Regions from separate parts of the Halobacillus sp. B29 genome, predicted to be linked through region 2. Evidence: a T-box and tRNA genes for the amino acid it is inferred to sense, from the RefSeq annotation. Region 2 holds a T-box; the other holds one or more tRNA genes.
The links. The T-box of region 2 lies ahead of leuS (leucine--tRNA ligase). A T-box ahead of a tRNA ligase gene usually reads a tRNA of that ligase, here a tRNA-Leu.
Positions count from the first base shown of each region.

Region 1: it has a tRNA-Leu gene. The T-box ahead of leuS (leucine--tRNA ligase) is inferred to sense a tRNA for this amino acid. The anticodon was not compared.

Region 1 covers NZ_JBQQCM010000011.1:3,663-28,001, forward strand. The annotation lists gene ACTWP7_RS14170 (HNH endonuclease family protein) at 1-1,198, opposite strand, end outside; gene ACTWP7_RS14175 (hypothetical protein) at 1,590-3,059, opposite strand; gene ACTWP7_RS14180 (DUF3883 domain-containing protein) at 3,650-4,771, shown strand; gene ACTWP7_RS14185 (GIY-YIG nuclease family protein) at 5,080-5,616, shown strand; gene ACTWP7_RS14190 (HNH endonuclease) at 5,647-6,372, shown strand; gene ACTWP7_RS14195 (hypothetical protein) at 6,843-8,144, shown strand; gene ACTWP7_RS14200 (hypothetical protein) at 8,217-8,474, opposite strand; gene ACTWP7_RS14205 (DUF6884 domain-containing protein) at 8,640-9,068, shown strand; gene ACTWP7_RS14210 (HNH endonuclease) at 9,088-10,179, shown strand; gene ACTWP7_RS14215 (DUF4145 domain-containing protein) at 10,403-11,068, shown strand; gene ACTWP7_RS14220 (hypothetical protein) at 11,079-11,816, shown strand; gene ACTWP7_RS14225 (DUF4238 domain-containing protein) at 11,828-12,694, shown strand; gene ACTWP7_RS14230 (hypothetical protein) at 12,730-12,963, opposite strand; gene ACTWP7_RS14235 (hypothetical protein) at 13,005-13,214, opposite strand; tRNA gene ACTWP7_RS14240 (tRNA-Leu) at 13,513-13,591, shown strand; gene ACTWP7_RS14245 (hypothetical protein) at 13,761-14,111, shown strand; gene ACTWP7_RS14250 (hypothetical protein) at 14,350-15,252, shown strand; gene ade (adenine deaminase) at 15,293-17,035, opposite strand; gene ACTWP7_RS14260 (TraB/GumN family protein) at 17,363-18,529, shown strand; gene ACTWP7_RS14265 (hypothetical protein) at 18,717-19,118, shown strand; gene ACTWP7_RS14270 (DMT family transporter) at 19,260-20,162, shown strand; gene ACTWP7_RS14275 (hypothetical protein) at 20,425-20,874, shown strand; gene ACTWP7_RS14280 (hypothetical protein) at 21,286-21,474, opposite strand; tRNA gene ACTWP7_RS14285 (tRNA-Gly) at 21,744-21,817, shown strand; gene ACTWP7_RS14290 (ABC-ATPase domain-containing protein) at 21,971-23,680, shown strand; gene queG (tRNA epoxyqueuosine(34) reductase QueG) at 23,696-24,339, shown strand, end outside.
Region 2 covers NZ_JBQQCM010000017.1:45,066-53,263, reverse strand. The annotation lists gene ACTWP7_RS18375 (rhodanese-like domain-containing protein) at 1-265, opposite strand, end outside; gene ACTWP7_RS18370 (rhodanese-like domain-containing protein) at 284-595, opposite strand; gene leuS (leucine--tRNA ligase) at 731-3,145, opposite strand; T-box leader at 3,196-3,417, opposite strand; gene ACTWP7_RS18360 (hypothetical protein) at 3,537-3,659, shown strand; gene ACTWP7_RS18355 (tRNA (mnm(5)s(2)U34)-methyltransferase) at 3,958-4,530, shown strand; gene ACTWP7_RS18350 (tetraprenyl-beta-curcumene synthase family protein) at 4,539-5,615, opposite strand; gene ACTWP7_RS18345 (lysophospholipase) at 5,615-6,412, opposite strand; gene ACTWP7_RS18340 (gamma carbonic anhydrase) at 6,474-6,986, shown strand; gene metK (methionine adenosyltransferase) at 7,076-8,198, opposite strand, start outside.

The DNA of each region.
Region 1 (24,339 bases), on a different contig from region 2:
TATTAAACCTATAACGGACATTCGTTCTAGAGACAGTTCCATCTTGCGGTAGAAATTTAGGGTCATTAAGCATTATATTTATTAAAGCTTCTCTTATTGCATCACTATTAGGGACAATCTCATGTTTACTGTACTGTGCAAAACTCGTGGTGATTAAATCAAACAGGGCTTTATTGGGTCTACCCCAAACTAACTTTTTGTTTTTGATTGTTGCAGTTTTGAAAGAATTTTCACCAAAAATCGTGTTAGTTAAGTGCAAAGCCTTTAGAAAATCCTTTTTGTAGCTTTCAAAAATTTTAATTCTATCAACTTCTTTTTCTTTATCAAACTTGACTTTGTTATCTTTCATGTGAGAGTTTAGAAAACGTTTAAGACTACCTTGATAATTGGACACTCCATTAAGGTGAAATGAGAAAAACCTTAACACCGTCTCTGAGTCTGCCATTCTCGTTGTAGAACGTCCATTAAACATCATAGAATGAAGAAGTTTGTTTTTAGCCATCTTTTTAATAAACTCATTATAGGAGCCTCTATAGACACAATTCCTAAGTTCTTGGTCATTTAGGTTTGCAGAGCCACTATTAATACGCTCGAAAATTTCAAATTTAACTTCCTCATCTGATTCTGCTGAAACTTTTATTACTGATAAAGGATAACGTGATATCTTTAATTGAAATTCTTTGTCTAATTGGGAGTAAGTTTTTCCATTTAATTCATTAAATATCTTTAGTCCATCTAGTTGGAATTCTCCATCCATAAAATTAAAAGTTGAGGTTAGCCTTTGTTGACCATCTATTACCAGTTCAATACCAGTAGTTTTATCTTCTGCTGTATATATAAGAGGTATAGGGACATTTAATAACAGCGACTCTATTAATTGAGAAGCTTTTTGTCTACTCCAAACGTAGTTGCGCTGAAAATATGGTTGCTTATCTAGTAAGCCATCTGTTTCATCATTTTTCAGGTCACGTATTCTTCTTTCAGACCTATTAAAGTCAATTTTCCTTCCAATAATGAAAACCCCATCATCATTATCTTCACCTTCAGTAGATATATCGTCTTCTTCAAATTCTTCTTCAAATTCTTCTTCAATATCTTCCTCAATATCTTCCTTATCTATCACTTTGGTACTTTTAGAACCTTTACCACCTGCATTTTCTGAAGACTCAAATAAGCTTATTTGTTCAATATCTTTCATCGAAAACTCCTCCTCCCAGAATATATTTATTATAATTCTTTATGGAATTTTTTACTAGTTTTTTTGGATAGAGAAAAAGTTGTAAGGGATTTTTAGTGAAATTTGAATGAATTTAAGCTACTAAAATGGTTGATATAATGTGATTTAGCCATCTATTTCTATAATAGTCATTTCAAGACCATATATTAGAAAGTCGCCCTGTGTACAGTGTATAAGACTTATTTAAGGTAAATACAGGAGCTAGACATACGATAATTGAAGTTCCTTAGTGTTTTCCGCTTGAATTGTAAGATGTGTTAAATAACCATGAGCAGTTGAAGGATTTATTTTAAGTTAGAGAAGACACAGCTTCAAACGTAGCTGTGTCTTTACTGATAAAGAAAGATTTATTCTAACCAAGCTTTATCTTTCTAAGTCTGTCATTCAGAATAAGCTCGACTTTTGTATCAAATCCTTGTTTTTTGTACAAAAGCATTTGTTTTAAATCTTCATCTGTCAGAGGGATTATAGTTCCTCTATCGTCATTAAGTGTATCCCTGCATCTATTTAAAAATAGGTTCATGTCATTTATTTCTCTACACATTAGAATACCAAACTTTCCTCTGTTCCATGAGAATCTACCCGAGAGTTGGTCTAACTCAGGGTTTTTTGGGTCTTCGGAATAATTTTTACACTCAAAGAAGATATACTGAGCAGGCGTTTGATGTGTAGTATGGAGGGAATGAAAAAAGCCGCTTCCTGCTGAATTATCAAATGTAAAATCAATTCTTTTCCTGCCTTCATGAATTGGTTGTTCTACCTGAGGAGCGGTTAACTTTGGGTAAAATAACAAGCTCACAATGCCTACAGTAAGTCTATGGTAATCAGAAGCTTTCTTCGCACCTGAAGGGATAGCTTCTAATTTGTCAATGAGATAGTCAATCACTTCCTCTATTTCTTCGTCTTCATCATTAATTTCTTGTAGTTCATCATTTCCAATGGGGGTTAAGTGTTTATCACTTTTAATCTCTTGTTTGAACTCACTGAATATTTCTGGATGGTCTTTTGTAAATTCTCTAATTTTTCCTTTGCTTGATGTGTACCCATGTTCTATTAAACTTTTCTTGGTGACAAACCTCTCTTCCTTTCCATCTTTGTCCCTTCTTTTTTGTACTAGGGTGGTATTTAATTTTAATTGTTCGTTTTGAAGAAAGTTCAGTACAAAATGCTGGTGGTATTTCTGGGGAGTATATTCTTTAGAAAAAGACACTAATGACTTAGGTGTAAGAATAATCTTTTCACTGTTAATTACTAGCATTTTTTCAAATGAGTTTTCCCACTGAGCAGTCGCTCTGTTCCAATAAAATCCAGTAGGTACATGTTCAGTTAAAGGTATTCCCCATAATTCACATTGATTAATAGTGTAGTCTATTAAGTGTTTTTTAATAATATTTGTGGTCATATCAGATAATTTGTCCTTGCCAAAGCCATCCACAAAAATTAGGCAGTCTTCTAATTCTTCAACTAACCCAGATTCAATTGCTTTACTTTCTATCAAACTATCTAAAATTGATTGAGTATCTTCACTTCCCACACCTTTCCCCTTAGGAGAACTAATAGATACCCCCAATCTAGTTTCGTTGGGTTCATCAAGGTTTTCGAATAGCCTCCTTGCACTGTCCATATCATTCCTACTTATTAAATCAATTAGGTGTTGGAAAAAGTGTCTAATTGTCTTTGAAGCCTCAAAAGACAGCTTATCGTTTTTTATTGCTAGAAATGCTGGGTCGATAAAAAGGGGGATATCAGTATTAATATCAATGTTTACAAAGTCTATTTCATGTTGAGATTTTTCTAGGTTGAATATTTCAGTAATTTTCAAACTACCACTCTCCTATAGGAATATTTAACCAATATAAACCTATTCTATATTATTAGTACTATTATGACTACTGTACAAAACATAAAGAAGTCCTAATTCTAGGAATCAGAAAGTTGCCAATTTGAATGAATATAAATTACAAAATATTTATTACATGCTTTATCTCTTAACGGTAAAATAGAAATGGTAAATAATATCTAATGGAGGTAATATATGTACGATAACGAGTCTTCTATTTCTTTTCTCGATAACTTTTCCTACCACAGAGAGTTTGGATATGCGTATTTTCTTCACTTTAGGTTCAAAGACCAACAAAATGTTAGTGTTATTAGGTTTAGTGAGGTACGGAGAATTTCTAAAGATATGTTCTTACTTCAATACTTTAATTATGACCAAAAGAACTCTAGGATAGCTAATATTACAGGTCACCAAATCCACGTCAAGGAAGAGGAAATTGTTAAAATTAGTATTTTAAAAGAAGATAATAGATTTCAACCGAGTTATGTTCTTAATAAGTAAAGGAAAGGTTATGCTTTTTAGTGTACGTTTCATAAGCTAAGTTTAGAAAATATTCTTTGGAGGGAAAAACTTTGCCAGATTTTACAGATAGTACTCATGTATTCCTAAAGTTTAATGAAACAACCCCAGAATTTAAAAATGTACAGTCTACAATATTTGAGCATCTTAACGTTTACTTGAAAAACAATAGTGTAATTTGGGGACATTTTTCAAGTAGAAATATCAAGGACATATCAGATAAAAGAAAAGCTAAGTTGAATACTCAGTTAAAGGAAGATAAAACCACTTTTGTCTTTTTATACAATAGCAAAAATAAAATCTTTTATGTAGCTAGTTTGTTAGGAATTTATAATCAAAAAGGGATTGTAAAGCACCCTAATCCAAAAGATTACATACCAGAATACTATCATAGTAAAGTTGGTAAAACTGAGAGAACAAAACCTAAAGAGCTATTACCATATATCTACTTTGAGTTAACTGATTTATATCCTATAGAATTGAGTGAGGCTCAAAGTATTTTTCTCCTCGATAAAAATAAAAAAATATTGGAAGTAGGCGGCATGTCAACGCTTATGTATGTTAGATTGACAAAGAAATTTTACGATAAATTATTAAATAAAGTTACCGAAGAGAAGGATAGAACTAAAGAAATATTACCTGAAATTGAGAACTTAGAAGAAAGTTACAATGTTGGTTCTTTGTCAAAAGTTGAAGCACCTGATTCAAAAGTAAATCTTAAGACTAAAACAAACGATGAAAGTAAAAGATACAACCCAATTAAGAGAAACTACTTGGAAATTCAGAAAAAAAATTCAAGAGTAGGACTAATCGGAGAAAAATTAGTCTTTGAAAGAGAAAAAAGTGTATTAAAGGAATTGGGAAGAGAAGATTTGGCTTCTAAAGTAGAACATGTTTCTCAAACAAAGGGGGACGGGCTTGGTTATGATATAGAGTCCTTTACAGAAGCAGGTGAAGTGAAGCATATTGAAGTGAAAACTACCACTGAAGGAATTGAAAGCGAATTTTTTATTGAAGAGTCAGAAGTTCAATATTCTCGTGAAAATCCAGATAAGTTCTATTTATATAGAGTTTTTAGTTACGATAAGGAAAGTGGAAATGCTAGTCTATTCACCAAAAAAGGTAATGTGGAAGATACTTTCAAATTAGAACCCAAAACTTATAGAGCCAAATAGAGAGGAGATAAAATAGGGTGTGATTTCTATATTGGTCTTTGCTCTAGAGATGGTTCTAGTTACAGAAAAGCAGCCTAATTAATGGTTGCTTTTTTTATTGCACGAAAATTATTTACACGTAATACAAAGTTACATGTTTAATATTTTGATTGTTCTGATTTTACCGTAAGTTAGTAACTTAGTGTAACAGTAAAATACTGTGTTACTAATTGACTGAATATTGAAAAAAATAAATTGACAGGCGCTGTGACGGTGCTTTAAGCTGTTATATGTGGTTCTCAGAACTATAATAATAGGAGGCGATGTTTATGAAATCTTACACCCATGCCAAAGGATTTAACGTCACATCAGTTGAAGGTATATCAGGAATATACTTATTCATGGATGCGAATCAAGACCTAATTTACATTGGAGCAAGTAGAGACTTTAGAAATCGAATAAATTCTCACGTCTATCAAATTAATCCAAAACTTACCAAGGATGTTCAGTATCTTTATGTAATAAAAGCAAACCCTGGGGAAGAGTCGACTTTACATGTACTTGAGCATCTGTTTATATGGTATCTTCATTCCCTCAAGAATCATGCTCATTGGCTTTACTATGGTTCAAATTTTCATATTAAAGAGATAGCTATTAAACATGGACTAAACATAAGGAGTACAATATATCACTACCTTATGAGCTTTGAAACTGGTCTTTTAATAAGAGAATATGAAGATGATGGTAGTTTCAAAAGGTACGGAAGTAAGGAAGAGTTTAAGCAAAAAAAAGTAATTTGTTCAAAGGAGGGAGGGTGCATGTGTTTTCGATGTGTAATGAAAAATAATCGTAGAGAGGGGAGGTAATTCTAGATAGAGGTATGGGGGAGGTTACGCATGATAGGGGAGAAATGCAAATTATATAGGAAGTGTAAAGTATGTAAGGGAACTAAGTGGTATCAAGAGTTTTCCTTGAAAGGTAAAGGGAAAAGAAAGACGTATTGTAAACGTTGTAAGTCTAAGAGACACACACTGAAGCTACCACAGACTGCTTATTCAATGAATACTGAAACATTGGAAAAGGGAGAAATAAAAGTACGTCTTAAATTGAATTCGAATCGAAAGATTGAATACACAGTGCCGCATGAGCAAGCAGTTCTAATGATAGATGAAGGAATTGCTGGAATAGTACATGAAACACTCATACATAAATTTTATGACAGGAAAAGTTTTAAGAAAGCAATATTAAAGAAATACAACTACACTTGCTGCTACTGTGGAAACTTCGGGGACACGGTTGACCATATTAAAGCTAAGTCCCAAGGAGGTATTAGTGGGTTTAAGAATTGTATATGTGCTTGTCGGAGTTGTAATAGAAGTAAAGACGACTTAAGTATAGAGGACTTCATTAATTACATGGAACCTTACCCAGATAATATTGAAAAATCGACAAGGCGACTATTTCAGCAATTCCAATACTCTATTAACCTTTTGAATATGGAGGAGGAACAGGAGATAAAGAATTCAGAAGACAATGATAATACCAAAGACTTAATCAACCTCATTGAGAAAACGGAAAAAATTCTAAAAATGTATAAAGTAAAGAAATTAAGTCGCCTTTAGCTGCCATTTAACTAAACATAATGACGTATTTAGTACGATAGAAGAGGAAGGGGGATAATTACCACATTTGCCCCCTCCTTATTCTGTGGAAGCCTATAAGTACACTCAGCCACACCAAAGACGGTGTAAATAACCGATACGAAGCGGATTTTTAGGGGAGGAGAGCCAATAATAATACTTCATTGAATAGGGTTTATATTGCAGTTTTCGAAACAAGTGGAGTTTAGCATTATTGTAATTTTAAGTGTGGGAACTTCATGAAACCCGGGTCATCTTAAGAGTGATTGACTTGTTACTAAATCATAAAGTGAGTAAAACTCATCCAGTGAAAATCTCTATTATTAATTAACAGGCTCTAGAAAAACAATTGTAATATCAAAATCTTGGAAATATAATGAAGTGTAATGCAAAAAAGTTAAAATAGACCATTAAAATTGATATGAATTAACTTAGAAAGAGAGAGACTGCTTATGGAACAACTGAATATCCAAAATCCAATAAACATAATTGATGCAACTTGTGGAAGAGGAAAAACCTCTTGGGCAATTCAAAGTATGAATGAGGCCGATGAAACTGAAAAGTTTATGTTTATTACCCCCTTTTTATCAGAGGTCAAACGCATAAAAAAATCTGTTACTAATAGAAAGTATTATGAACCAGAAGTTGATAAAGGGGTTACAAAACTAGATAGTCTAAAGAAATTAGTGAGACTTGGTAAGAATATTGTTAGTACCCACGAGTTATTTTCAAATATAGATGAGGTAACGTTAGGACACATTGCATCGCAAAAGTACACTTTAATATTAGATGAAGTAGCAAACGTTATAGAGCAAGCGCAAATATCAAAAGATGATATCAAATTGTTACTTGGTCACGATGGAAATGAACCTTACGTTACAGTTGATGAAAATGGTTTTGTGGAGTGGAAGAGAGAACAGTATGATGGAGCCTTTAATAGAATTGAGAGGCTAGCAAGAACAAACAATCTGATGATTTTTAATGATACAGCAATGTTTTGGACTTTCCCTGTCTCAGTATTTAAGGCTTTTAAAAAAGTGAATATACTAACTTATATGTTCTGGGGACAATCTCAACGCTATTATTTCAAAATGTTTAATGTTGATACGTATTTCCAGTCAGTAGAATTCGATAAATCTACTAATCGTTTCGAATTAGTACCGTATGTTAAGCCTACTAAAGAAAATGTAGAGTTGCTAAAGCAAAGAATTAAGATTTATTATCCTTCGAAATCAAATGAAAAAAACATGAATGAAATAGGGGATAAAAGGGGAGCTTTTAGCAGAAGTTGGTTAACTAATTCCGTAAAAGATGAAGAATTGATGAAACAAATTAAGAAACATTCCTATAACTTCTATTGGAACAAATGCAAGGTTAAATCTGATGGAGTGATGTGGACGTGTTTAAAAGATTTTGAGAAAAAAGTTTCGCCCAAATCTGCAGCAAAACAATTTGTCTCTCTAACTGCAAGGGCTACAAATGACTATATTGATAAAGAAGTCTGTATTTATCTAGCCAATCGTTTTATGAATCCAGTTGAAAAGAGATTCTTTCAATTCCATAAAGTTAAGGTGGATGAAGATTTTTGGGCATTGTCAGAACTAATCCAATGGTTGTTCAGGAGTAGAATACGACGTGGTGAAACTATTGATTTATATATCCCTTCAAGCAGAATGAGAGGATTGTTAGAAACGTATCTCAATGGAGAAGCTGTGGCGTGGTTTGAACAGGAAGAAATCTTTATCACAAACTAGAACTTTCTATGTAATATTTTGCATAAGTGAATGCTGAAACGCTTTATTTTACTGCTGTTATTCGGAAATTCCTTATAAAGAAGTATAAGAATATGCATAAGTGTTCAGTTTGAAATCTGATATACATGCCTCTAATCGAAGCAAAGCGGAGATTAGTGGCATGGTCGGGGAGGAGCGAGTGAGGGACGAACGAGTGACGGGCTGACAAGCCGAAGCTCTGTGAAAATAGAAGAAGGCGTTGACCACGCCCGTCACTTCGCTATCGCTTCGTTCCTCCTCGGCAGTTGCTCGTTCTTCACCTGCGTTCAGAACGGCAACTATCATTGTCATTACGCATGGGAAACAGATACTTGGTAAATAGATTACTCTAGAGAAGTCTAAAGAAAGTAGCATTTATATTGCTGCTTTCTTTATTATAGCTTCATAATATCTTTAGGTAAATGAGCACAATAATGGTGTAATTCACCTTCGAAAACTGAAAGGAGTACTTAATTTGTGAAGATAGCCTTGATAAGTTGTACTAAACTAAAAGCAAATTATCCGTGTAGTGCTAGAGAGATGTATCAAAATTCACCTTTGTTTAAGAAAGGTGTTAGTTTCATTGAACAGAAAAACTACGATGAATGGTTTGTATTGTCTGCAAACTATGGACTGTTAAAGCAGGATGATGTTATTGAGCCATATGATGTAACTCTTAATGACATGAAATCATTAGAACGAAAAAAATGGGCTGACTTAGTATTAAAGCAAATAGATTATTTGCAGCTGCACCTAGAACAAATTGACTTCTATGCTGGAAGAAAGTATAGGGAACATCTAATTCCTATCATTGAACAAAAAGGCATAAATTGTTGTGTCCCCCTTCAAGGAAAAGGGATAGGTGAACAGTTACAGTTCTATACCATAAATACTAAATTAAAATAAAAGAATGAGGTGGTATTAGGTGAGTATTCCCCAAAATATTAATAGGGAACATGTCATAGAGGCTATTCAAAAGATTGATAGAGATAGAGTGCCCAAAAAAAGGGCGAGGTCAAGATTTAAACTTTCTTATGAAGGTAGAAATTATCCCCCCAAATATGTAATATCAATTGCAAACATCTTTGCAAATGATGAAGAATACCCACCTTCTAAGTTTAGTGGGGGAGATGAAACAAATCGCTTCCTAAGGAAACTGGGGTTTACAATAATTGGGGATATTAAAAATGAAGATGAAGTTCAGAGGGAGAATGAAGATATTAGTATCCCAAATTTAGAACCGTCATCACGGTCAAGGGAATATAGTTTTTACAGTAATGATGAAAAGGATTCTGTAGTTTATGAGTACCTATTTAAATCTAAGCCTCATCGTTGGTTAGATGAAAGAATACTAGAAATTGCACCTGATAAGAAAACAGGACATGAAGCTATGAATATTCTCCACTTTATAGGGCTTAAAGACAAGCATAAAGGAATATTCAAGGGTTATGATATGGGGCGAGCTATAAACAAATTAGAGCAGCAAGATTCTAACTTTAGTTTAGTTATTGAATCTCTACAAAGGTACTCAAAAAAGAAGAATGAAGCAGCCCATTCTGCAACCAAATACATTGAACTTGATTCAATCGCTACATGTACACTAGAACAAATTGTAGTGAAAGAGACTGAGAAAGAACAAGTCATTAAGTCAAGAATAGGTCAATCAACTTTCAAAAAGGCTCTGTTAGCAAAAGAAAAGAAATGTGGACTATGCGGTGTCTCAATTGTACGATTGCTAGTAGCTAGTCATATTAAACCATGGAGTCAATCTAATCATAAAGAGCGTTTAGACGTTAATAATGGGTTGCTATTGTGTCCAAATCATGATGTTTTATTTGATAGTGGATATATTAGTTTTGATGAAAATGGTGCGATTTTAATTTCAGTTATTCTTGATGAGCAATCCAAGGTTTTTCTTAATATCAATGAAAATATGAATATAAGGATGAACGAAAGGCAACAGCAATATATGAAATGGCATAGAGAGAATAAATTTGATATCAAACACTTAGAGTAAGCTTGATAGAACCTCTATAAAGATTTTTTTAATAAAATGATGATTTTATTACTTCTAACCTCTGTTTCTTAAACAGACTGTACATGGTCTTTTTATTACTTTAGGGGACGATAAATTTGTTTCGGAATAAGCAGTAATTATTGAGATAGTAGATAATACTTAGTAAAAATTCCCTTCGATAAATGTTACAATTGCTTCAAATATTATTTACTGAGGTGGATGTATGTCAGACCGAGAAAAAGTATTACTTACTTGTCCTCATTGCGGTAATAAGACGCCAATGAGGCTATTAAACCAATACAGACATCATACTTGCGATTCATTTGAAGGACACTATGAAATTGATTTTGAGGACATTTTTGAGGTTTTTGAATGTCCAACATGTTCAAACATTAATTTATTCTACACCACATGGAACTCTGAAGACGCATTTTACTTAGGGGATTACAATTACGAAGGTGGGGAGTTTTTATTCCCTGTTGAAGATAGACTAAATACAAGCAGGCTACCAACTACTGTGAAGAACGCTTATGATTCTGCATTAAGAGTAAGAAACATTGATAATACTATGTGTATGGTAGGATTAAGACGAGCTTTAGAAAAAATGTGTAAAGATAAAGGGGCTACTAAGGGGCAACTACATCAAAAGATAAATGAATTGCAACAAAAGAACATTCTACCTCCACTTATGGGGGACATATCTTCTGTACTAAAGGATATTGGAAACATGGCGGCTCATGCAGATGAGGTAGAGTTTGAAAAGAGAATGGTTAATAGCATGTTTAGATTTACTAATAAAATTCTGGAATATGTTTACCTTCTTCCAAATGAATTGAAAAGAGCAAGGCAAGAGATAGAGTTACTTTCGGAACGAGCTGAAGCTGAATAAGGTGGATTGCATGTTTAAAAAGATTGATAGACGAATATGGATTGCTCTGGGGTTAATACTAATTTTCCCAATTATATTTAATTACACCTTCCTTCAATTTTCAGTTTGGGGAGTTGTGGGTGATGAGGATAGTTGGATAAGCTTTTGGGGGAATTACTCAGGTGGACTCATAAGTGCGCTGGTGGCTTACATAGTTGCTAAGACGCAAGTGAAAAAGCAGTATGAGAATGAAATGTCTTCTAAAAGATACACTGAGTTTATTTCGCAATTACCTTCTCTTATTAGAACTAAGATTGAGCTTGAAATGTGCTACCAGAACCTACTTGAAGCAGCAGGATACAGAGATGGATTCATCCAATATTTGATGACAGTTGAGTATGCTAACGAAGACTTAGATGATTATGCTGATGATATAGAAGTGGACAAAAACTCTCAGTCTTTAACTCTACAGCAGATTAATGCGAATTCCTTTGAACTAATTAATGACTTCTTTAATACAGATTTAAGTATACAAGTGGTAAGCTTCTTCAATTTTTACCATAGGTTTGTTAAAGCCTTGGCTTATGAAGATAACTTTAGGGCGAGAGATATGGAGGATACATATTTTATGGGTGAAAAGTTTCGACTATGGAATAAGTTTGATAACGGTAATGTATTAGACGAAGTGAACAAATTAATTGAAGACTTAAATAAAGAAATTCAAAGAGTAAAGATTGCAAAAGAAACTGGTTCAATCCCACCTCAATAGGAGTAATTCAGATGAACTTACCAGTAAAACAACACATTGTGCCACAAACACACTTAAAACAATTTTCTTCTGGAAGTGAAAAAATATGGTTGTATCAAAAAGATAATAAACACTTCAGAGAGCAAAGTATCAAGAAAGTTCCAATAGTGAAGGACTTTTACACTGTCACTGACGAGGAAAAAGATGAGAAGCTTTATGATTTGGAAAAATTTTTGGCAAATCAAATTGAGCCACTTTACCCGCCATACATAGAACAACTTCAGAAAAGAGAAGTGTTAAATAATTTGATGAAAAAGCAATTCGCTTATTTTGTATCTTCTCAAAAGTTGCGGACAGTTGGTATGAAAGAAAAGATAATAAACGAGATTGAAACAGCCTTTAGAAAAGGTGAAGCTGGTGAATGGTTTGATAAGACTTCAATAGAGCAATTTACTCGCAATTTCTATATTGGTGAAGAAGAGATTACATATGAAGAATTTCTTGAAAGAGCAGACGGGAAGTTGGAAGAAGTAACTTTGGATATTAGCGAGGATTGTTTTGTGCAATTCATTCCAGAAAAAATAACGGAATTTGCGGGAAAGCTTGCTGAAATGAATTGGAGCTATTTAATAGCTCCCAAACACAGATATTTTATTACATCAGACAATCCAGTAATTTTAGAAAGTGAAATTGCCGACTCAAATTTTTCTATCGAGGGTGGTGTATTTCCTTTAACTCCACATCTAGCACTTAATATTGGCTCTTCAGAGGAGAGGTTTAAAAAGATAGGTGCAAAAGATGTGAGGAAAATTAACGAACAAATAGTTAAACATTCTGATAGATTTATCTTTTCTCATAATGAACGGTTCTTAAAAAGTAATATTCAGAAATTCATTTAAAATAAAAAGAGACCATTTAATAGGTCTCATACTTCTTATTCAAATAGTTCATCCATTTTTTCAAAGTCTGAAGGTGCTTGGTTTTCGATTTTGGAAAATAAATCATTAAGTTGTTTTCTTAGCTTTTGAATATTTGTGGATAGAGAACCGTCTTGTGGCGATTTTGTTAATTCATAAATATGACCATTCTCTAAGTATTTAAGTCTGTTTTTAATTTCTTGAATCTCGAAATCATAGTCTTTAGCTATGTCAATTCTTTGAACGCTCATAGTAATTCCTCCTTTTATTATTAACTAATTCTCTGAGTGAGTTATGGATTCCTTCTATAAGTTATGACTTCTCCAGACAACTTTTCACAAAGCTCTTCGTAGTCTCCTTGTACAGGTTCATTTGTAAATTTCACCTCTGAGGCTGGAAGAGTTTTGTTCTGGTAAATTTCTTCATCGAACAAACCTTCAGTACTAATGCTTTTTGACCTCCAACTGCTACCATCCAAACCAGTTCTAACATAAATAAACATAATAAATTCCTCCTTTATACTATAATCGTTAGAAAAGAGGAATTTGGTGTCATAAATATTTTAAATAGAATACGAAAATGAAAGAATAGACGGAAAGAGTTTTTCATTAACCAGTTACTTTAAGTAGAGATAAGCCAGTAGGTCTAAGAAGTCTTTACCCACATGTCGCTATACACGAGTCGCTTTTCTGTTGTAAGCATTCCCAACTTATGATTTAATGAATTAAGAGGTATTTAATAATCGTATGGACAACTACATAATTAGCATTGATTAAACATTGGTTAAACCCAGTTATGACAACGGTGTGGCGGAATTGGCAGACGCGCACGACTCAAAATCGTGTTCCTTACGGAGTGCCGGTTCGACCCCGGCCACCGGTATTAAATATTATTGTAATGACGGCGTTATCCTTGTTGAAGGATAACGCCGTTTTTCGTTCCACTAAGTAAGTATCTTCCGAACAGTCGCATACTCATCTCAAGAAGGTTTTCCGATTAATTTTAGAGGGAAAGAGATAGGTAAATGTTTAATCTAGGAGGCACAAACATGGCAAATGAATCTAAGGTAATCCATCACATTACAGACTACAATGAATTTAAAAATACTTGCTTAGATAACGATGGAATGGCTTTTCCTGAACTTGAAAAGATAATGTATGACTATATATTAAGTCAGCCTTCTGAAACGATGAAATTTCAGGAGTGTGTGATTAAAGAAGAGCCAGGTGAAAATGAAGAATTGAGAAAGGTTCATCTTACTTTCCGCGATTATAATATGAATAATTATATTCGCTTATGGGGTTTTAAAAGTAATGCAGATGGCCGCGTTGTGGACATGAAGGTAGACGCTTTAGATCCAGAAACCAATGAAGTGGTGTACGAACGCCAATTGTCATAGAGGGGATTGGGTGCTTAGTTTTTACTTGGCCCCCTTTCTTAACTGGATATGCATATATTTTTAAACCAATGTCTAGTACATTGGTTTTTTTGTGCTGAAATAAAGAGATGATTTGGTAGATTGAAGAATTTGAAGAGCAAGATCACTCACTCCTCAGAGCTTCAAGTAAAAAGTCAGTATGGTATTCGGGTACTCTGGAATTCATGATAGAATTTGTGGTGATAAAGGAGGGTGTCCATTGCTCTATCTCATTCTATACATAGTTCAATTTGCAATCATTATGTACATTTACCGCAAGTGGGGGAGAGAAGAACCTTACTTGTTCCTGAAGCTTCTTGGCTACTCGGTTCTGGGAAGCTTTGCCTTCACGATTAATCAGTGGTCTCTTCCGTTAGGGTTTGTTATTTTTCTAGTGTTTTTTCGGGAGCCTGCTTGGAATCGGTTAGCGAAACGGTATGCAGCTTACTTAGGTCTGTTCCTATTCCTTACATCTTTAATCATTCCGCCTGTTCAAAATTATGTGTACGAGCGTCCCCGTCACATAGATGCCGCTAAAAGCCTGGCTGGGTCTGAAGAGTTTAATTTTAACGAGCACTGGAACAGGATCAATCAAACATTTAGTGATATACATAATCCACGCTTAGAGAGACTTGAAATGGAATTCACAGATGAGGGAGACGTGCAGTCGCTGTTCTATAATTTTAAGACAGTCGCCCAAGGGGACAGAGAAAGCAATTATTCTGTGGAGTTGAATTTGGATGAAAAAGAGTATGAAATTAAACGGAATCGTTATCAGAAGCAGAACCAGCAAGTCTTTCACATGGGTCAGGGCATGAACGGGAGGATTTCTCCGGAAGAATTTTTTAAGGTGATTAATGAAACGGGACTAGAGGCATTCATGCAAAATAAGGATACCCAATATTACTCGCTTAACGCAGAAGGAGCGGTTCGCTCTTTGTCTGGAAATCCTGAGAACACGTTTATGGTCACCACTTCTGGTATAAGACCCGTGATCGAAGGGCAGCTTCCTATAGATGCCGTACGAATGACCGTTAATGGGTTTGAAAACAGGGAGGAAGATCGTATTCAATCGAACGCGACCTATTACATTGAGCCTCGCGTGGTTTATAGGGTTAATTAAAAAGGCTGGAAACCAGACGTTCGATCTGGTTTCCAGCTTTCTATAAGGATACTTCAATATGCTGAAACGTTTCTACATCAAATAATCCCATGTCCGTTAATTTCAGGGAAGGGATCACCGGCAGCGTTAAGAAGGATAATGTAAGGAATGGATTGAAATCCTTCGTAAATCCTAAATTAGGCAGCGTTTCTCCGATATGTTCGAGCCGCTCCTTAACAAATGGATACGACTGATCAGACATCAATCCGGCAATTGGGAGGGGAAGGGACGATAAGATCGCTCCATTCTTAACGATCACAAGACCGCCATTGATTTCTTTTAAAGTAGTAATGGCTTTCAGGAGGTCTGGATCATTGGCACCCAGGGCCACAATATTGTGGGAGTCGTGAGCAATGGTCGTGGCGATTGCTCCATCTTTTAACCCGAAGCCTTTCACTATCCCTATGCCAAGATGTCCGGTTTTTTTATGGCGTTCCACTACCGTTAATTTCAATTGATCTTTATCTGGCGATGGAACAAAGACGCCGTTTTCTGTCTTCACTTCTTCCACCAATTTATTCGTAAGAAGCTGGTTTGGGTTTATTTTAATAATATGGGCCTGCTGGGATTCGCCAATAGGCAGTTTAAGCTGTTCTTCTGTGAGGTCCGGAAAATGAACCGTATCGGTAATAGGAGCTGCTTGTTTTTCTTTTTCAGCGCCAGCGGGTGTGTAAGTGCCGTTATGGCTGATTCTCTGGCCTTGTTTGTACACGTCACTAATTTTCACTTTTTCCAGGTCATCCAGTAGTAAAAAATCGGCGTCATAACCGGGAGCGATCGCCCCTTTATTCGTCAGACCATAGCATTCGGCTGCGTTTAAAGAAGCCATTTGCAAGGCGATTTGAGGCGATACTCCGTGTTGAATGGAAAGGCGGACATTATGGTCGATGCTTCCTTCCTCGATTAGTTCATCGAGGTGTTTATCGTCGGTACAGAATAGACAGCGCCGTGCGTTATGGGCGGTGACTACTGGAATTAATGCGTTTAAATCTTTCGCGGCAGAGCCTTCACGGATCATTAGATACATGCCGCGTCTCAACCGTTCCAGCGCTTCTTCTTCTTTCGTACATTCGTGGTCCGTGGTTATTCCGGCCGTACGAAAGAGATTAACGGCATTGGTCTCCAGTCCGGCAAGGTGGCCGTCAAGCTTCCCACCGTGCTGATGGGTCATCGTGATTTTATCGAGAAGGTTATCTTTTGTATGCAGGAGAGAGGGGTAGTCCATAACTTCCGCTAAGCCGAGCACGCTGGGGTGGGCTAAGTATTTTTCAAGGTCAGCGGCTGTCAGCTGAGCTCCTGAATGTTCGAATGGAGTAGCAGGAACACAAGAGGGAAGCATAAAGAACACCTCTAAAGGAAGGTTATCAGCGTTCTGGAGCATGAATTGCAGACCTTCTTCCCCGGTAACGTTGGCTATTTCATGGGGGTCTGTGACCACCGCGGTAACTCCGTGAGGGACAACGACTTTAGCATACTCATCCGGGGTGACCATAGAAGATTCAATGTGGACGTGTCCATCAATAAAGGAGGGGCAGACATAGCGGTTTTTGGCGTCAATGATCTGGGCTGCTTCATGATAGTGACCGATTCCGACGAATTTACCATCAGAAATAGCCACATCTGCCTCGATCCATTCGAGATTGAAGACATCCAGAATCTTACCATTCTTAATGATCGTATCTGCTGGGATTTTCTTGCTTGCGATGTTCAAATCTTTCGTTAGCTGTACTTTACCTGAGTTCATATATGATTTCTCCTTCCGTTTAATACCTGATCCATTTAAAGCAGGAGGCAGGATAGAATGCGATATCCGCATTCTATCTCCATCGCGCGGTAAGCAGATACGTTGAACAATATTTCCAAATTTATATGGGCATGTGAATTCGTTTCATGAGATAATAATTAATAGAGATTCTATAGGGCAGGGGTCGCTTTGTCAACGTGAAGGTTGGGAAGCCAGACTTGCTCGTGTAGAAAACATGTGAAACCCATTCTCATTTTATACATTCTGGTTTAGTATTAGTAGAGATGAAACAATATAGTCCACTGGTAAAGGAAGGTATGTATGGCGATGACGGAAGATAACATCACGAGACTTCATATAAATGATACAGAGTACATACTGATTGGTACTGCGCACGTTTCTAAACAGAGCGCGGAACAAGTCAAGCAGGTTATAGATGAAGAACAGCCTGATGCTGTATGTGTGGAACTGGATGAGCAGCGCTACCAATCAATTGTAAATGGTGATGCCTGGAAAGATACGGACATTTTTGCTGTGATTAAGCAGAAGAAAGCTTCCCTATTGTTAATGAATCTGGCTATTTCGTCCTTTCAAAAGCGGATGGCTAAGCAATTTGGTATTCAGGCAGGTCAGGAAATGATTCAGGGGATCGAATCTGCGAAAGAGCATGACGCAGAACTCGTATTAGCTGACCGGAATATTCAGGTAACCTTTGCACGAATCTGGGGAAATATCGGGTTCGGAGGCAAAGCCAAACTGTTAATGTCCATCATCTACAGCATCTTTAGTAACGACACGATCTCGGAAGCGGAGCTTGAAAAGATGAAGAAGCAGGATATGCTCGATGGCATGCTGAAGGATCTGACCGAGAACTTCCCGAAATTGAAAAAGCCATTGATTGATGAACGTGACCAGTATTTAGCACAGAAAATTAAAGATGCGCCTGGGAAGAAAGTGGTAGCGGTCCTTGGAGCTGCTCACGTGCCTGGTATTAAAGAAGCGATTTACAAAGATCATGATTTGACTCAATTGAATAAGCGTCCTCCTAAGTCTCCGTGGCCGAAGATTATAGGCTGGAGCATTCCCATTTTAATTATATCCATCATTGTTTATACGTTTATGGCAAATCCGGAAGCTGGTACCCAGCAGACCATCAGCTGGGTATTGTGGAATGGTACGTTTTCTGCGATCGGAACAGCGGCTGCCATGGCTCATCCGCTAGCTGTACTGGCAGCTTTCGTAGCCGCACCGATTACATCGCTTAATCCGCTGATCGCAGCCGGATGGTTTGCTGGCATTGTCCAGGCGTACTTTCGCAGACCCAAGGTATCAGAATTTGAAACTTTATCCGAAGATGTCTCGAGTCTGAAGGGATTCTGGCGTAACCGCGTCACTCGTATCCTGCTTGTGGTCCTGCTAGCCAACGTGGGGAGCTCTCTAGGTACATTTATAGGTGGAGCTGACGTGCTTCGACTGTTTTTTGAAAATCTTTAAAGAAAATGCGTGACCTTTTTCATAGGTTACGCATTTTTTTAATAGGAAAAAAGTGTACATGATAATCCGATGATGGTACACTTTTATTATAATTTTGGTAATATATCCATTATTTGGATTTTAAGGATGGAAACTTCGAGGGGAGGCTAGTGTATTCAATAACGTCTGGATTTCAAGTACAGTGGTCATGTCTCTCATATTTCTGATTCCTATTGCCGGCGCCCATGTTATGGATCACTTAGAAGATAAATACTTAAGGAAATTTCCAAAGAAATGGCTCGTTTCTTCTATTACTACGCTCACGATATTATTTGAAGTATCCCTGACTTTCCTAATATCAACCCGGACAGGGTTATCATTCATTGAATCTCATTTTACGGTCGGTTTTCTGCTGTTCATTATGGTGTGGTTCATGCAGTTTAATGAGTTTATGGGGAACCAGTATGCGAATGTGGACAACCAGGTTTTTGGAGATGGCAAAGATATCTACCGTGTGTCGATCTTTCAATTTAAGGTGAATCCTGTATCGATTGGAACGTTCTTTTATTTTTCAGCTGCCGTCGTGATTTCAATTGTAGCTTATACTTAAACTTAATAGGATTACCCGGCGAAGTTTCGAAAAGAGAAGCTTCGCTTTTTATGTATCGCTTTAATAAATCGGCCGGTGATTATAAGATGAAAGCAGAATCTAACGAAGAAGGGAAGGGATTCAATGTATCCATACATATTAATGATATTTGTCGTGTTATTTTATGCGGGTAATATTCTTACGGGGAAAGCAATAAATGATTTGCCGCCATTTACTATTGCTTTTTTCCGGCTGCTCGTTGCCTTTGTTTTTTTACTTCCAATTGGAATTAGAAGTGCCTGGAAAGCGAGAAAAACTTTTCGTGAATACAAGGGACCGCTATTTGTAATGACCCTTACCGGAGTCACTTTTTTTAATACGTTTATTTATGGTGCGCTTCAATTCACCACGGCTTCCAATGTGTCTGTACTCGAAACGGTCATTCCTGTTGTCACGGTCGTATTAAGTGCTCTGATCGTAAAAGAAAAGCTGCCGCTGATCAAGTGGATCGGAGTAATGCTGTCTTTTCTTGGAGCGGTATGGGTGGTTATGGATAGCCGGCTGTTTGAACTTTTCTCTTCTTCATGGAACGTCGGGGACGTCATTATGATAGGAGCAATTGCCTGCTGGGCAGTCTACTCAGTTGTAGTGAAGCAGTACATGCACTTGTTTCCGGCATACGGGGTTCTCCTGGTGATGACAGGATTGTCCGTGCTGATTCTCCTGCCGTTCGTCGCAGCTGAATGGGCCCTTGGTGATGTACCATCCCTCGGTGAAAGTAAGTACTGGATGGGATTCTTATACTTAGGTGTGTTTCCTTCTGTTATTGCGCTAGTATTTTATAACCGGGCGGTGGAGAGGCTCGGAGCCTCGCAGGCTTCTGTATTCTTAAATTTCCTACCTATCGTCACGATGGTCGGTGCCTATATGTGGCTTGGAGAAACTATAAAACTTCCGGAAATAGCTGGGGCTCTTCTCGTAATTGCAGGTGTAATTTTAACCACAAGAGGAGGAACCAGAAAAAGAAATAAACCCTTAAAATATGAAAAAACTTCATATAATTAGAAAAAATTTAGTTGTATGATCGTATTAGATGAGTGTTTATATAGGACGATGATCCTTAATTTCTTTACCTTGTATTAATATAGTGAAAAAAATATGACTGATCCTAGAGAAAGACCACAGGATGTGTCGAGAAAATCCTTCTTTCGAAATCCATGATTTATCCACTATAGATACAATTGTTTATTTTTGGTAAAAGTGGTTTTGAGCGCTCTATATCAGGCAATTAAGAGGAGTGAACCATAAAAATTAAGGAGGTAATTTTATGTCTACTGCTCTTAGGGAAAGGTTAACATCTTCTGTGGAAAATCTGCGTACGGTTGCATCTCTTGAATTTACGGACGAAGTCTTTGAATCAGATAATTATCGCTCAGCGGAAGTGCTTACAGAAGATCTGCAAAGTCTGTTTATTGTAAACATTCGTGAACGGACAATGACCATTTTGACAATGAATGAGGAAATGGAAGTTACGAAAGAAACCTTATTTACGGACAAGATTATCTCAATGAAAGAACTGTTCAGTGATTATAGCTTAAATCAAAATACTCCACCTTGGAAACTTGAGCTTGTCCTCTTGGACGGGCGCACGATAGAGGTTGAACCTGGATTATCTAAGCTTCATGATGAGAGCTATAAAGACCCTGAAATTGCCGGAGAAGTGGCCGAGGATTTTGAGAATTTCATCGCTGGTTTGAAAAACACATTAATTCTATAAAAGGTAAAGGAGTCCTTAAAGGGGCTCCTTTTTTTAGTTTACAGTTTTTATATTTGTCCGTATAAAAATGGGATATTGGGAGATTTTAAGATATAAGACAGCTTAAACTCCTACTTAATCTCCTAATGATTTTTCTCTTCTTCGGATCAGAGTTTATCGCACGCATGCTCACCGTCTGTCCAGATAGGAGGTGAGGATGATTTGGATACAAATGTGCTATTTGAACTTCTAAGACTATCTGTGGACGTACTAAACTTTCTGGCCTTTCTCTTGTTTTCGACGATATTTGTATTTAAATCGAAACAGCCATAGAGAATAATCATATCCTAATGGACCACTAGTAATAACTGGTGGTCATTTTATTTAATGTAGGGAATTGATAAACGTTGTTGATTAATCAACAACAGCTTACTAAAAGAAAGAATGGTAAACTCCTGTTGAAAGTAAATACAACGTAAGCAGGGTCAGCACAGTGATGAGGAGGATAAATTGTTTCTTTGATGCACTTACAACGAGAGCATTATTTGGGTCGAATTTATAACTCCAGAGGATTACACCGGTTAAAAACAGCATTCCGATACCTAGAAAGAGATTGATCATTAGAATCGCTCCTTTACATAATGTACGAATTCAGTAAATAAAAGTTTCAATTGTCAGAATTATTAAAATAGTAAGGATGGACTAGTTTAATTATCTGGAAATCGGTATATAATGTTAAAACCAACAGCGAGCACTACCCTTTTAACATCTTCATGTAAACAGAATATGAATTTTTCGACAAAAATTCGTAAAAATCGTGTTGCATCGTTAAAATGCGATTGTTATAATGAGAAACATACTCCAGTTGAGGCGAACCAATCTCATTTCATGCGGGTGTAGTTTAGTGGTAAAACCTCAGCCTTCCAAGCTGATGATGAGGGTTCGATTCCCTTCACCCGCTCCAATCACTTTTTTCAAAGTGAGATTGCTTTTATTTTATACTATGTGAACCAACGCAGTGTTTCGTTAATTGAGGTAACGAAGCATTGCGTTTTTTATTGAGGAAAAAAGGATACACCCTATAATAGACACAACCATAATAGGAGGATCCATGATAATGAAACAATTACAGCAGAAATTAAAACAAATAGACGGAAAAAGTTATAAAGGATATAAAGATATTCAAGGAAAGCACGCGTTTCAGAATTACGATGTATTTATGGATTATGTACAAGGTGATCCCTTCGCGGCCCCTTCTAAAATAAGAATTCGCATTCCAAATGAGAAACGTCCCATTCAAAAAGAATGGAAAGATAGCAGAAGCCGTAAGATTTATGCAGAAGATCGAATTGCCCGCGTCGTAGCGAAAGCAATTGCCAAGAATCATACAGATGTGAAAGGAACAGGAAAGAGCGGAATGGTCGCTATAGATCGTCCAGGTCAGGAGATTTTGGACCGTGCCGCAGTCAACCTGAATCCAGAAGATATGACGGTCTGCCTCACGATCGGCCTTCCGGCTAATGGACGCCGTATCAATGGCAGGGAAGCGGACAAGCTCTTCTTCAAAGTCATTCCAGAGATTATTCAGCATTCTGTTTTTTCAATTAAAGATGAAGAAATCGAAGCGGCCTGTCAATTGGCCGATCAGCATGAAGCTATTCAGGCAGAGATGAAGAAAAACAATTGGATTTCATTTGTGGCTGATGGAGCAGTCCTTCCTCGTGAGAGCGGGATCAGCGAGCGTCCGATGAAAAAAGCCGTTCCGTTTCAAAGTCCAGAAGAGAACCGGGTCTCCTTTTCTATCCCTCACAGAGAGGAGCCGCTGACAGGCATGGCGGTTAAGAAAGGGATTGTATTGATCGTAGGCGGCGGTTATCATGGTAAAAGTACCCTGTTGAATGCCATGGAACGTGGCGTGTATCCTCATATCAAAGGGGATGGCAGAGAATACGTGATGACAGACCCTGCTGCTGTAAAAGTTAGAGCAGAAGATGGCAGGCAGGTAACAAGTGTGGACATTTCACCATTTATCAAAAATCTTCCACATGGCACAGATACGACTCAGTTCTCAACGGAAAATGCCAGCGGAAGTACGTCTCAGGCAGCCAATGTTATTGAAGCACTGGAAGCCGGAGCTAAAACGCTGTTAATTGACGAAGATACAAGTGCGACGAACTTCATGATCCGTGATGAGCGGATGCAGGAGCTTGTCGTGAAAGAAAAAGAACCGATTACACCGTTTATTGATAAAATTAAGCAGATGCGTGATGATCTGGATGTGTCTACGATTCTCGTCATGGGCGGATCCGGTGACTACTTCCAGGTTGCAGATGATGTCCTGATGATGGACCAATATGTACCTTATAATGTTACCGGAAAAGCGAAAGATATTGCCGGCAAGTACCCAAGCAGCCGCACGACCACCGAGGATGAGAATTTCGGTTCGGTTCCGGCACGTGCGTTTTCAGCTTCCAGTCTTCAGACGAGAAAAGGGAAGAAAGAGAAGGTACAAGCCAAAGGAAAAACGACGATCCTTATGGGACAGACAGAAATTGATCTGGACGGAGTGGAGCAGCTCGTCGACCCTTCTCAGACACGCATGATTGCAGATGTAATTCTACACTTAGATAAAAAAGGAAGTTTGAAAACAGAGCAATCGCTGAATGACCTGCTTGATCAGATTGAAAAGCAGTTTGATGAGAAGGGACTGGCTTCGTTTGCTCCATTTAAAGATCAGCACCCGGGTGAGATTGCCCGCCCGCGCCGTTTTGAGATAGCGGCAACGTTAAATCGAATAAGAACTGCGAAAGTAAAAGATATCAGATAGGAAGGAGGACCCGCGATGGATTATCATGAGCTTAAAGAACAGGTGATCGCGTATAGTAAGGAAATTGGAATTGATAAAATAGGCTTTGCCTCGGCCGATGTGTTTGGCGAGTTAAAAGCCAGGTTGAAACGGCAGGAGGCTCTCGGCTACCAGTCCGGATTTGAAAAAGGCGATGTAGATGAACGGACGGAACCCGGACGCCTGCTTCCAGGAGCTCAGTCGATCATTTCCATCGCGATGGCTTACCCTTCCAAAATGCACGACGCTCCTAAAAGCAAAAAAGGAGAGCGCCGCGGTCTGTTCTGCAGGGCCTCCTGGGGCGAAGATTACCATACTGTACTGCGAGATCGTCTTAATAAGTTAGGAGCTTATCTACAGGAACTGTTTCCGGACGTGGAACTTAAATCGATGGTGGATACGGGTGAACTGTCCGACCGCGCCGTAGCGGAACGAGCGGGAATTGGTTTCAGCGGTAAAAATTGTGCGATCATTACTCCTGAGTTCGGATCATATGTATATTTAGCGGAACTTGTAACCAATATCCCCTTTGCCCCTGATGAGCCGGTCCAAGAAGGCTGCGGGGATTGTAATATTTGCGTGGATGCGTGTCCAACTGGCGCTCTTGTCCAGGGAGGGCAATTAAATGCCCAGCGCTGTAT
Region 2 (8,198 bases):
CACCTCGTTTATCATCTGATACTACCAGAATTTTCTCAGGGCAGTCAAACCTCTCTTTTATAGTCCTGGATAAATAACTCAGAGGGATATTTTCTGCTCCAGGATAAGGGGAGCGGTAAGCTGAAATATAATCCCGTATATCAATTACACAAAGATCAGCGCCCGAAAGATTGGATTGGTTATAAGGTTTTAAAGCTGTTTTTTGATAAGCATTGTACAGGAACAAGCCTGCTATAATAACTATGGTCATATAGAATAAAGTCATGATTCTAACCCTTTCTAATTAAAAAACTAGTTCTCCCGTCCACTTTAGCATGCCGCCTTGCATATTTTTCACATGATGAAATCCTTTTTCTTTCATGAATTCAGCAGCGTTCATGCTCCGACTGCCTGAACGGCAAACAAGTATATACTCTTCCTCTTTCGAATATTGATCAATTTCATAAGGGATGTTCCCCAGAGGAATATGCTTGGCTGACGGAACCATACCTTGAGATACTTCCTCATTCTCTCTTACATCTATAATTGTCATCGGTTTATCTTGAGATATCATCGTATCTACTTCTTGAGGTGTAATTTCTTCAATTTGACTCATAACTTCTCCTCCTTCAAATCTGCTTACAAGATTTATTCTATTAAAAAAAACTTCAAAGTCAAGAGATTGAATTGACCACAGTTAAAACCTACAAAAGCCACCCCCAAAATAGTCTGGAGGCGGCTTTTGTATTCATTAATTCGCTACGATATTCACAAGTTTACCAGGAACGGCTATTACTTTTCGTACGGTTTTTCCTTCGAGCCACTGTTGGACATTTTCATTTTCTAACGCCTGCTTTTCTAAGTCCTCTGCAGAAGCCTCTTGATTAACCATCATTTTAGCCCTTACTTTACCCATTACCTGTACGACAATTTCGACTTCATCTTCTACAAGCTTTTCCTCATCGAATATTGGCCATTGCTGATACGTAATTGTTTCTGGATGTCCAAGCTTTTCCCATAACTCCTCTGCCAGATGAGGCGCTACCGGAGAAAGAAGCTTCACGAATCCTTCTACATATGATTTTGGAAGTTCTTCTACTTTATAACCTTCGTTAATGAATACCATCATTTGAGAGATACCGGTATTGAAACGAAGCGCTTCAAAATTTTCGGTAACTTTTTTAACCGTTTCGTGATACACCTTTTCAAGCTTATCCTCAGAAACGTCCTGCTTAATTGAATCGGATAGTTCACCGTCCACAACGAATAACCTAAACACACGATCAAGAAAACGACGTGCACCGTCAAGACCATTCGTAGACCATGCTACGGAGGCGTCTAATGGTCCCATAAACATTTCATAAAGTCTTAAAGTGTCCGCTCCATGGGTATGAACAATATCATCTGGATTCACTACGTTGCCTTTAGATTTGCTCATTTTTTCATTGTTTTCACCAAGGATCATCCCCTGATTGAAAAGTTTTTGGAAAGGTTCTTTAGTTGGTACTACACCTGCGTCGTAGAGAACTTTATGCCAGAAGCGAGCGTATAACAAATGAAGAACCGCATGCTCAGCGCCGCCAATATATACATCGACAGGAAGCCATTTTTTAAGCTTTTCATAATCGCCCAGCTCTTGTTCATTGTTCGCATCAATATACCTAAGGTAATACCAGCAACTGCCGGCCCATTGCGGCATGGTGTTCGTTTCACGCCGTCCCTTCATTCCTGTGTCCGGATCAACTACATTTACCCAGTCGTTAATATTGGCAAGTGGAGACTCGCCGGTACCGGACGGTTTGATTTCTGTCGTTTTAGGAAGCTCTACTGGTAATTCCGTCTCAGGAACCGGAGTAACGGAACCATCTTCCCAGTGAATAATTGGAATAGGTTCTCCCCAATAACGCTGCCTGCTGAACAACCAGTCACGCAACCGATAGGTGGTCTGTTTTTTACCTCGGCCGTTATTTTCCAGCCATTCAATCGATTTATCTATGGCTTCATCCTTGTCCAGTCCATTTAGAAAATCTGAGTTGATGTGTTTGCCATCACCTGTATAAGCTTCTTCATTCACATTACCGCCTTCAACAACCGGGACAATTGGCAAATCAAATTTCTGAGCGAACTCATAGTCCCGTTCATCGTGGGCAGGAACAGCCATTATCGCTCCGCTTCCGTAGCTCATTAAAACATAATCAGCTACCCAGATTGGAAGTTTCTCTCCATTAATAGGATTAATCGCATAGGAACCAGTGAATACTCCGGACTTGTCTTTAGCTAAATCCGTTCGCTCCAAATCACTTTTATTCAAAGCTTTTTCTACGTACGTTTGAACTGCATCCTGATGGTCAGGTGAAACGATTTTTTCAACGAGTGGATGTTCAGGAGCAAGCACAGCATAAGTAGCACCGAATAATGTATCCGGCCGGGTCGTAAATACATCAAACGTCCCTTTATCTCCTTCGATATGGAAGGTAACTTCGGCGCCTTCTGATTTTCCAATCCAATTGCGCTGCATATCCTTAATACTTTCAGGCCAATCTAGATCTTCCAGATCATCAAGCAGCCGGTCAGCATATGCCGTGATTTTCAACATCCATTGTTTCATCGGTCTGCGTTCAACGGGATGATCCCCTCGCTCACTTTTACCGTCAATTACTTCTTCATTAGCGAGTACCGTTCCTAAAGCAGGGCACCAGTTCACAGCAACTTCATCTATATAAGCTAATCCTTTTTCATACAATTTCAAAAAGATCCATTGCGTCCACTTGTAATAATCAGGATCAGTCGTGTTTACTTCCCGGTCCCAGTCATAGGAGAAACCAAGCTCCTGAATTTGGCGGCGGAAGGTCTGAATATTTTGAGCGGTGAATTCTTCAGGGTCATTACCCGTATCAAGAGCATACTGTTCAGCTGGAAGTCCAAAAGCATCCCAACCGATTGGGTGCAATACTTCATACCCTTGCATCCGCTTCATTCTTGAAAGGATATCTGTTGCTGTATATCCTTCAGGATGCCCTACGTGCAAGCCTGCTCCAGAAGGGTACGGGAACATATCCAAAGCATAAAATTTCTTCTTCTCTGACTCGCTATCCGTCTTGAACGTTTTTTGATCAAGCCAGTACTTCTGCCACTTCTTTTCTATTTTCTTATGATCAAAAGCCATTTCTTTTCCTCCTCATGTTCCTATCAAAATACAAAAAGCCCCTCATCCCTATATGGGACGAGAGGCTTGATTCCCGCGGTACCACCCAAATTAACGTTCTTTTAAACGTTCACTCGTGTATCGATAACGGCGATTCACCGGCAAAAAGCTACCATTAATGTTCACTTCTGCGACATCCAAGGCGAGTTCGTAATAATCAAGGACAGCTTCCACCAGCCGCTGCCTCTCTAAAAGCTTGATCTTTCACTACTACTCCTCTTCCACGTCATTAAGTTTATAATCGTATCTTAATGAAACCAAAACTCTTTGTCAAGTTTATCAAGCCTATGTTTATAGTAAGACGATATAAGGTAAACAAAACAGTAAGGAATCCTATAAGGAGGTCGTATCCATGAAGAATTTAGTCCGTAAAGCTGCGAATTATGCTAAGCGAAATCCACAAAAAACCAAGAGTTATGCGCGTAAAGCTGTAAATAAGCTTCAGAATCGCAGCAGTAAATCAAAAGTTAAATAATTCGGATTTATCATAAACTACATCTTCACAGATGTAGTTTTTTCTTTATACCTCTACTAAGCTCCCCGCTCTGCTCCAGCCCTGTTGATAGCCAGACAGGTACCACGTGATGTAAAGAATGAAACTTTACATACATGAAATAAATGTACGTATAACCCATCAATTAGCTCACCTTTATTGATTACTCTTGCCAAAATAGCCTATTTGATGGTCAGATGAATAAGAAATTATAACTCGTACGCCATTCATGCTACAATAATCCTTGCCTTAACCAAATGTAAAGGAGCTTTTAGAACCAATGACATTGCAGCCAATTCTGAACTACGCCCACTCTCTAATGGAAAACGTTATTAATGACGGAGACATAGCCATTGACGCTACTTGTGGCAACGGCCATGACACGTTATTTCTCACCAGTCTAGTAGGGGAAAAAGGATATGTTTATAGCTTCGATATTCAAGAGCAAGCTATTATCAAAACCAGGGAACGGTTAAAAAAACATCAAGCAGAAGAGCGGGTAACTCTAGTTCAGGACTCTCACGCACATTTAGCTAAGTACATCTCTCAGGTCCATCAATCACAAATTAAAGGAGCCATTTTTAACTTAGGCTATTTGCCAGGAAGTGATAAAACCGTTGTGACCACACCGAAGGAGACCCTTTCTTCCATAGAGCAGCTCCTTTCCTTCTTACAACAGGGCGGCATAATTGTTCTAGTAATTTATCATGGTCATGCGGGAGGAAAAGAAGAAAAAGATGCTTTAATGGAGTATGTTGCGTCATTGGATCAAAAGTCATTCAAGGTCCTGCAATACAGTTTCATTAATCAGAGAAATACGCCACCCTTTATTATAGCAATAGAAAAAACTTAGCCTGGCTCCTACAATGGACGGCCAGGCTTTAATTTATGATACATTTTTGTATTATAGTAAAAGAACTTCGCTTTACGTCCACTTACTTTAAGCAGATCTTTAACAAAGCTTTTCGCATTATCAAGCTTTCCGACTTTACGGTCAGCCAGATACATGCCGACCAGGCCTTCATGAATCATTTGGTGAAACGCTGTATCAGGAAGTTCTTGTACTTCTTCATGAGTTTGCCGGACAAAATACTCAAATCGATGCTTCATCTGTTCTTCATGAGCGTAATAAGAGCAAAAATTTAAATCTCCTTCTTCTTCGTCTTCTCTCTGGTCAATGTAGTAATCCAGCAGTATATGAAGCCCCTGCATAAATGGAAAGTAACTTCTTTCCACTTGTGCTGCAAGCGATTCATCCATACGGCCGTTAAGCATATAAGATACCAGACAGAAGATTCCTAAAGTAGAACCGGTGCAAGCTGAAAACTCATACCACTCTAAATGCGGCCACTCAGATTGATGATCTTTAAACCAACTTTTTAGACGTGGTATTCTTTCCTCTTCTATCACGTGTTTATGTACTTGCAAGTCGGTATATAATGATCCAAGTTTTAACGTGTGTTTCTGAACCATGGGATAATCTGATGAGTCCTTGAGTACATTCTGGCAGGTATGTACAAGGTCCCTTAAATAATTCCCATCATCCTTATCATCACGATAATGGTAATAATCTTTGATTTCATTTTCCGGAGTCAAAGCATCCGCCATGGATTGATGAAGCATGCGAAAATCGATTGGATCCATAGAAGTACTGCGGTCACACAAATTATCAAGATAGTCACTAATCGTCTGATAAGCCACAATAAAGCGAATCGACTCTTTCCATTGAGGACCAGCAAGCATGGAGTAAATAGAACCTCCTTCACAATGGAAGGTCTTATCTTCAATACTGGCTATCGCCTGGGTTCTCAATTCTTTGTTAGGAATCTTTTTAGCCCGCTCAACCCAATAATTCAATTCCTTATGAACTTCAGGAAAAACTTCCTTATAAACGCGAAACATTAAATGAACGGCATTTTGTGGTACTTGGGCTGTCACTACAACTCCTCCTTATCAGCTTGTTTCACTTGAAAGTGGATAAAATTCAGAGCAAAATTGTAGACGTCTTCCTGCTCAGGTTCATTAAAAATTTCATGATAGAACCCCGGCCATTCTTTATAGGTTTTCTCCTGACATCCGACTTTATGAAACCATTCTCTTGTTTTCTCAGGATCTACCATATGATCCTCACCTGCCTGCATGACTAATAAAGGCACATCCGGAAACTCTTCAACTTCTGAAAATGACTTCTTAATCGCTTTTCGGAATTCCTTATACCATCGAATAGATACCTTCTCTATTATAAGAGAATCCTGTTTATCTTTGGCAATAACCTCTGGATTACGGGTTACATACTCTGGTTTAAAAGGAGCTTTTACCAATACGGATGGCCAAACCTTATTTATTACATGAGTGACCGCTTCGAGAGACTTGCTAGCTCCGTTTAGTATTCCTGCAGCAGGCGACGAAAGAATCACTCCATTCACTGACGGTTTTAATTCCTGCATAACCCGCATCACAACCGTCCCGCCCATACTATGTCCCAGTAAAAATACAGGACGAGAAGAATCTGCTTTTTGCAGCCATTGACGCACAGTTTCTATGTAGGTTTCAAAATTCTTTATATGACCTTTCTTTCCTTCCGATAGTCCCTGGCCTGGCAGATCACCATAAATGACATTAAATCCACCTTTTTGAAAGCTTTCAGCCAATGAATGATAACGTCCGGCGTGTTCAAATGCTCCATGCACAATAATGATGGTAGCTAAATTTTGATTGGAGTTTAATCGTTTCACTTCTTCACGGCTCCTATCACTTTGCTATACTTAATATAACCATATTATAAGGGGGTTTAGTATGATTTGCGAATATAAAGGAAAAGAACCTCGGATCGATGAAACTGCTTATATTGCTGAAGATACTGTAATCACTGGGGATGTAACGATCGGAGCATACTCAAGTATTTGGTTTAAAACAGTCATTCGCGGAGATGTATCATCCGTACATATTGGCAGCAATGTGAACATTCAGGACCTTAGTCTACTTCATCAGAGTCCTGGTCTTCCATTGGTGATTGAAGATGGCGTTACGGTTGGACACCAGGTTACCCTTCACTCTCCACACATTAAGAAAAATGCTTTAATAGGCATGGGATCCTTAATACTTGACGGAGCTGAAATAGGAGAACAGGCTTTTATTGGCGCCGGCAGCCTTGTACCTCCGGGTAAGGTAATTCCTCCGAACACCCTTGCTTTCGGCAGGCCGGCTAAAGTCGTTCGTGATTTGACCGAAGATGATATCAAAGAAATGAATCGAATCCGAACCAGTTATGTAGAGAAAGGGCAATATTATAAAGGAGTCCAAGGTTAAACAATCTAATGATCAGCGTATCTATAGTTTTTATAGAAAAGGGAACTTCCTCTTTGAGAAAGTTCCCTTTTTGATATGCGTGAAGTTTTTTAACTAAAACGCTCTTTAAGCTCATCTGCCTTATCTGTTCTCTCCCAAGGAAATTCTACATCTGTGCGGCCAAAGTGACCATAGGCAGCCGTCTGCCTATAAATGGGTCTGCGCAAATCGAGCATTTTAATGATGCCTGCGGGACGGAGATCAAACAATTCTCTTACAGCTGCCACGAGGTCTTCTTCAGCTATCTTTCCTGTGTCAAAAGTATTAATGGAAATGGACACTGGCTGTGCTACCCCAATAGCATAGGCTAACTGTACTTCAACTGTATCAGCAAGACCTGCTGCCACAATATTTTTAGCTACATATCTGGCCGCATAGGCAGCAGAACGATCCACCTTAGTGGCATCTTTCCCACTGAATGCTCCGCCCCCATGACGCGCATAGCCGCCATAAGTATCTACAATGATTTTTCTGCCAGTTAATCCGGCGTCACCTTGAGGTCCTCCAATAACGAAGCGGCCTGTAGGGTTAATGAAGTATTTTGTACTGTCATCAATAAGATGAGAAGGGACAACCGGATCAATAACCTGTTCTTTTAAATCTTTTTTTATTTGTTCAAGTGTAATCTCTTCTGCATGCTGGGTTGATATAACAATCGTATCCACTCGAACAGGTTGATCATTAGCGTCGTATTCAATCGTTACTTGTGTTTTTCCATCAGGACGAAGATATTCCAATGTTCCGTTATTACGTACATCTGATAACCTTTTGGAAAGTTTATGAGCTAATGAAATCGGTAACGGCATCAATTCTTTGGTTTCATTATTAGCAAAACCAAACATGAGTCCCTGGTCTCCAGCTCCTATAGCTTCTATTTCATCATCACTCATTTGACCTTCTCTGGATTCATAGGCAACATCTACGCCGCCGGCAATGTCAGGAGACTGCTCATCAATGGCTGTCAATACAGCACATGTATCAGCGTCAAATCCAAATTTAGCTCTTGTATATCCAATTTCTTTAATGGTTTGACGAACAATGGCTGGAATATCAACATACGTATTGGTACTGATTTCTCCTGAAACAAGTACTAGTCCCGTTGTTACCGTTGTCTCACATGCAACTCTTGCATTTGGATCATTTTTTAAAATTTCATCTAAAATAGCATCAGAA